One region of the Micromonospora sp. CNZ309 genome, then DNA from elsewhere that is predicted to be linked to it. Evidence: riboswitches for the same ligand, from Rfam matches in the RefSeq annotation. Region 1 holds a riboswitch; the other holds the start of a gene.
What was found. Region 1 has a riboswitch for cyclic di-AMP ahead of CLT72_RS14135 (coiled-coil domain-containing protein). Riboswitches for the same ligand answer to the same signal wherever they lie in the genome.
Positions count from the first base shown of each region.

Region 2: it holds a riboswitch for cyclic di-AMP, as region 1 does, so the genes downstream of both, CLT72_RS00510 (C39 family peptidase) here and CLT72_RS14135 (coiled-coil domain-containing protein) in region 1, are expected to answer to the same signal.

Region 1 is NZ_PJNG01000001.1:3,469,244-3,472,318, reverse strand. Features, by position in the region: gene CLT72_RS14145 (1-phosphofructokinase family hexose kinase) at 1-182, opposite strand, end outside; gene CLT72_RS14140 (hypothetical protein) at 357-836, shown strand; gene CLT72_RS14135 (coiled-coil domain-containing protein) at 869-1,948, opposite strand; cyclic di-AMP (ydaO/yuaA leader) riboswitch at 1,962-2,093, opposite strand; gene CLT72_RS14130 (cation diffusion facilitator family transporter) at 2,247-3,075, opposite strand, start outside.
Region 2 is NZ_PJNG01000001.1:103,621-106,695, reverse strand. Features, by position in the region: gene CLT72_RS00520 (CDP-glycerol glycerophosphotransferase family protein) at 1-367, shown strand, start outside; gene CLT72_RS00515 (alpha/beta fold hydrolase) at 391-1,134, opposite strand; gene CLT72_RS00510 (C39 family peptidase) at 1,240-2,085, opposite strand; cyclic di-AMP (ydaO/yuaA leader) riboswitch at 2,315-2,455, opposite strand; gene CLT72_RS00505 (acyltransferase family protein) at 2,775-3,075, opposite strand, start outside.

The DNA of each region.
Region 1 (3,075 bases):
TGGCCGATCTCACCCCCGAGGGCGGTGCAGAGCACCACGTCGACGCCGAGCGACATCACCATCCGGGCCTGCCAGACGCCCTGCCCGCCGGGGTGCAGGTGCAGCTCCGGGGCGTCGCTGGGCTGGTCGACGGTCACCGTCAGCCGGGGCGTGGGCGCGAAGACCATCACGTGCCCGCTCATCCGTCGTACCCGTTCATGCGCCCACCCCTGACCAGAACGTATCGTGACCATCCATCAGCTGACCGTAGTGGTCCCGCCGGCAGGGCGTCCGGACTCCGGGCGGGATCGGCGCGGCGTTGCCAGGGCGCCCGGCATACGCGACGATCGGGCGACCATCGGCGGTGGGGAGACGGCGTGCTCAGGCGGAGTTCCTTCAGCTACACCGTCCAGGCGCGCTGCTCCGTGGCGCGGGCCGCGGCGTTGCTGGTCGATCCGAGGAGGCAGGAGGGCCTGCACCCGCTGATCGTCCGGGTCCGGCGGGTGCCGCCCCGCCCCGGTGCCCGGGCCAGCTACGACATCACCGACCGGCTGGCCGCTGGGCCGGTACGGCTGCCGATCACCTACCGGGCCGACGTCCTGGTCGACGAGCCCGACGAGATCGTCACCGTGGCCCGGCAGTGGCCCGCCACCACGGTGCGCAACCACACCCGGCTGCGGGCGGAGCCCGACGGCGTGGTCCGCGTCGACGTGGAGATCACCCTCGCCGCACCCGCGCCGCTCTTCGGCTACGCGTTCCGCCAGGCGCGCGCCGCCCACCTCGGACTGGCCGCGCGCCTCGCCGCTGTCCTCGACGGTGCCGCGCCGCAGCCGCCACCCACCGACACGCCCCGGTGACCCGCGACGGGCGGGGCACCGGGGCGTGGGCGTCAGTAGACCGACAGGTGCACGTGGTTGGTGTGGTCGCTGGACGGATCGCCGTTGGCCCCGCTGTACGACTTCCACCCGCTGCTCGGCAGCCAGATCTGCCGGTACCAGATCACGTAGAGCACGGCGAGCCGGTCGGCGTTGCGCACGTAGAACGCCGCCAGGTTGTTGCCGTACGTCCGGTCACCGCCGGTGGCGTCGCCGCCGAAGCCGCCCTTCTGGGCCGCGAAGTCGCACGCCCGGCCCTTCGGGTGCTCGCCGGAGCCGCCGGGGCGGTAGCAGGAGACGTAGCGGGTGAAGCCCGCCGCCTTGGCCTGGTTGAGCGCGTGCAGCGTGCGCGGCGTGATGCAGCCGTTGGCGGGGGTGGGGTCGTTGACGCTGCACGACTCGCGCGGCCAGGAGCCGTCGGAGTTGCGCGGCGCCGCCTTCGCCGTCTTGCTCGAGGTGCCGCCCGGCGAGCCGCCCCCGCCTGCGGACTGTCGCTGTTGCTGCTTCTGGTTGGCGACCGTCAGCGCCCGTTCGGCCTGCTCCTTGCGCTTGGCCATCACGGTGACCTGCTTGCGCTGCTCCCGGATCTCGCCGTCCAGGGCGAGCTTCGTGCGGGCGGCCTCGTCCCGGGTCTGCTGGAGCTCGCGCAGGGCCCGGTCCTCCTTGGCGGCCACCGCGTCGAGGGCGGCGGCGCGGTCCATGAAGCCGTCCGGCGAACCGCTGTTGAGCAGGGCGGACGCCACGCTGAGCCGGCCGGTGCGGTAAGCGGCCCCCGCGATCTCGCCGACCTTGGCGCTGCGCGCCGTCAGCTCGACCTCGGTGCTCCTGAGCTGGGCGGCGAGCTGCTGCTGCCGTTTGGCCGACGTGTCGAGGGCGCGCTTGGCGTCGAGGTAGCCCTTGCTGGCGGCCTCGAGTTGGGCCCGCAGGGCGGGCGTGCCGCCCTCCTCGTCCTGGCCGGGGGTGGCGGCGAGCAGGCCGGCGCGGGTGGCGGCCGCCGCCGGGGCGGCGGTGACCGGGGCCACCGCAGCGCCGAGGGCGAGCATCGTGGCGATCAGGGCCGCCGTCCGGGCGGCACGTCGTCGTACAGGTGCCATCACTGGCATACACGTGTCCTTCCGTCAGCCGCCGACCGGGTTAGCTGACGGGTTCGGGACGGAAGATCCCTACCGCTGACGCGGATGCACCCCACGAACATGGTTCCCCGGTACGCCCCGCCGGGCGATTAGGCGGCGGCCACCGCCGGCACCGGTGGGTGCCGCCTGGCGGAGGCCGAAGCAGAGCCTACCGGTGCCGGTGTGACTGCTGCAGTGCAGGTGACGCACGGTGCATGTCCACTAACAGTCAAATCCGGCATAAGGCAACAATACTCTCCCAGATTTAAGGTTGTCCTCATTACCACTCGACTGCCCCGCAAGCCCCTGGCGACGCTCCCGGCTCGATCTGCAACGTGGCGTGCTCGATCTGGAAGTCGTCGTGCAGCGCGGCCCGGGCGGCACCCAGCACCGCGCCGACCTCTGCGTCGGGTGTCATGGTCAGGTGCGCCGAGGCCACCTCCATCCCGGAGGTCAGCGTCCAGACGTGCAGGTCGTGCACCTCGGCGACGCCGGGCACGGCGGCCAGCCGGTCGTGCACGGCCGTTACCTGGAGGTGCTCCGGCGCGGCCTGCACCAGGATGCGCAGCGCCGCCCGCCCGAGTCGCCAGGTGCGCGGCAGGATGAACAGCCCGATCGCGACGGCCACCAGCGGGTCGGCCCACCACCAGCCGGTGGTGGCGATCAGCAGTGCCGCCGCGATCACGCCGAGTGACCCCAGCAGGTCGCCGAGGACCTCCAGGTACGCGCCGTGGACGTTGATGCTCTCCTTCGCCCCCGAGCGCAGCAGGGCGAAGGCGCCGACGTTGGCGAGCAGGCCGAGTACGGCGACCACCAGCATCGGGCCGGCCAGCACCTCCGGCGGGTCGCCGAAGCGGCGTACCGCCTCGATCACGACGTAGACCGCGACGCCGGAGAGCAGCACGGCGTTGGCCAGGGCGGCGAGCACCTCCAGCCGGTAGAGGCCGAACGTGCGCTGCGGGTCGCCGCCCGCCCGCCGGGTCGCCGAGATCGCGGCGAGCGCCATGCCGATGCCGAGCACGTCGGTGAACATGTGCCCGGCGTCGCTGAGCAGGGCCAGCGAGCCCGTCCGGAAGGCGGCCACCGCCTCCACCACCATCAGGCCGGCG
Region 2 (3,075 bases), 3.4 Mb from region 1:
GTCCGGGGTGATCTCCGACTACCTCTACTCGGGCAAGCCGTACGCGGTGACCGACATGGTGGGCTCCGGCGACCGGTTCGGCGAGCAGTTCCCGCTCGCCGGGTCGGGCTACGTGCTGCGGCGCGACATGTCGAACGCGGACGAGGTGCTGACCGCGCTGCTGGACACCGATCCGCTGGCCTCGGCCCGCTGGGTCACCCGGAGCCGCTACCTGGGCGACTTCCCCGCCGAGACGTACGCCGAGGCGTTCCTGACGGCCGCGCGGCGCCAGCTCGACGAGGGCTGGAACCCGCCGGCCCCGCGTACCGCCGGCGGGCCCGGCCTGCCGGTCGATCCGGACGAGGCGACGCTCTCCCCCGCCACCTGACACGCCCGGCCGGCGGCGACGGGTCAGCGGTAGGGCTCGACGAGGTCCAGGACCGTCCCGGGGGCCTCCACGTGGGCGTTGTGCCCGAGGCCGGGCAGCGTGGCGACCGGCACGCCCAGCTCCTTGAGCTGGGCGTCGGTGACCATGGGGTCGTGCTCGCCACGGGCCAGCAGCACCGGCACGTCGGTCGCCGCCAGCAGGGCCGGCAGCTCCGGCTCGCCCACGTCGAACGCGGCGGGGTCCATCGCCAGCCGCCAGCGGCCGTCGACCTGCCGCAGCCCGGCCTCCACGACGGGATGGTCCGGTGCGAAGAGCCCGGTAAGGCCGGCCACCCGCAGGTAGCGGCGGGCCGCTTCGTCCCGGCTCGCGAACCAGGTCACCGGACGGGCCGCCAGCTCACCCGCCTTCGCCAGCTCGGCCGGCGACCAGACCGCCTTGATGCCGACCCCGACCACGGCCTCGACCGGCACCCCGGCGCCGCGGGCGGCGAGCGCCAGCCCGACCACCCCGCCGAGGGAGTGCCCCAGCACGACGAGCCGGTCGTCCGCCGTCAGCCCGGCGGCGATCCGCGCGGCCAGGCCCGCGAACGAGTACTCCGGCAGCGGCGGCGACCAGCCGTGACCGGCGAGGTCCGGCGCCAGCCACCGTCCCGCCCAGCGGCGCTCCAGCAGCGGCGCGCAGGGCAGCCACACGTCGCCGGTCGCGCCCATGCCGTGCAGCAGCAGGAGCACCCGCCGGCCGTCGCGGTCACCCGATTCATCGACCATGCCGCGCAGTCTGTCACCCAGCGGGGCGCCGGGCGAGGGCCGTGACCCGGACACGACAACGGGCGCCGGCCCCCGGGGTGGGGGGCCGACGCCCGTCGGTGTCGCTCAGGCGGAGTAGCCGCGGGTGGCGGCCCAGTTCGCCAGGGCGATGGTGCTCATCCAGTACGACGCGGTCGCCGGGTTCGCCGAGTCGGCGATCTTCACGAGCCGTCCCTCGTCCTGGTAGCCGACCACGGCCACGTAGTGGCCGCCGGGGAACGAGTGCCAGCCGCCGTCGGTGTCCGTGGCGCTGCCGGCGACGTTCACCACGACGCCCCGCCCGTCGCCGATGGCCGCGACGACGTCGGCCTGGAGCCGGTCCATCTGCGCCGGGGTGGCGGCGCCGCCCGGGATCATCCGGGTCCGGTACGGCTCGCCCTTCACCGTCGCGTTCAGCACGCGGGTGGTGTCCTGGGCCGAGTCGGTGCCCATCTGGTCGGTGCCCAACTGGGCACCGAGGGCGTCCTGGCTGCGCGCGATGCCGGCGGCGCTGAGGGCGTGCCGGACGGCCGCCGGACCGCAGTTGTAGAACGTGGTCTGGGCCTGGTAGTCGTAGTCCAGGCTCTTCGCGGCCGGTGGCTTCGGCGGCTCCGGCTTGCGGGTCAGGTCCGGGTCAGGGGCGGTGCTGGTGGCGCTGGCCGACGGGGCGGCGCTGGCGGCGGCCGGGGCCGCGCTGGACGGGGCCGTCGCGATCCGGGCCTGCCCGCGCGAGGCCGCGGTGGCCTCGCGTGGCTCGCTCGCGGCGACCGGGGCCTGCGCGGCGGCGGGGGCCTCGTCGGCTCCGGCCAGCAGCGCGCCCGTGCCCGACGCCAGCACGAGCGCCGCGGCGGACGCGGCGGCCAACTGGTACGGACGCTCGGACGTGAGGCGACGTAGCTGTCGCCTGAGGTGGTGCTTCACGGTTTCCTCCACGGGCTCGGGGGTGAGCGGCCGGCGGTCCGCGCCGAGGGCAGGGCGGACCGACCGCGCGGACGGGCGTCCGTGCGGGTGGTGGGCCACTCAGGGGATGCGCCCGGGATGCCGGGCGACGAACGGTGACCGGTCGGTCAGCTCGCTACCTGCGAAGGGGCGAGCGCGGGCACCGCGGCGCCGTGGAGACGGCGGAACAACCGGGGGGTGGGTGGGTGCTGCACGAGGATGGAACTCCTTCCGACGCCGCCGACCGGGTTAGCTGACGGATTCGGGCGGGAAGAACGCCCTACCACAGGCCTGCGGCCCACGGATTCACCCCACGAAGCACTGGGTCCCCGGCTCGTCGTTCACGATTAGGCGGGTCGGTGCGGCGTCGCCTCTGAGCGATCGGGTACCGCACCGGACGCGCCGACATTACTGGCCGGTCCGCGCCCTGCCAACCCAGCCCCACCTGCTTAAACCTTGATCTGGGCGCAATTTTTGCGGGCAGCTCGCCACTGACGTGACTCAATGGGACGACCGTTTCGGCCGGCGCCCGAGGGTGACAACGGGACGAGTGGCGGGCATCGACCCCGAAACCCCGGCGGGAAACGACCCGGCCGCGCCCGGTGACCGGTTCGGCGTCGCGGTGACCGGCGTCACGAAAACGGTCGGGCCTTCCCGACGGGTGGGATTTCCGCCCGGGGCGGTCAGCGCGAGTCGACGTACGCCGCCGGGTGGTCGGCGGGCCGGGGACGCGGCACGGCGTCGCCCCGCTTCCCCGGTGGTGGCCCGGAGGCGCCGGGGTCCGTCCCGCCGTCGTCCCCGCCCCGCGGCGTCGGGCGGGCCGTCCTGCGCGGGGTGAGCAGCCGCATCATCGGCGTCTCGACGAAGCGGTGCAGCAGGGCGGCCAGGGCCAGGTTGACCAGCAGGAAGCCGAGCACCACCGCCAGCCCCCACCAGCCGGGGAACCCGACGCCCCAGTCGCCGGTGAACCGCAGGACGCTGATC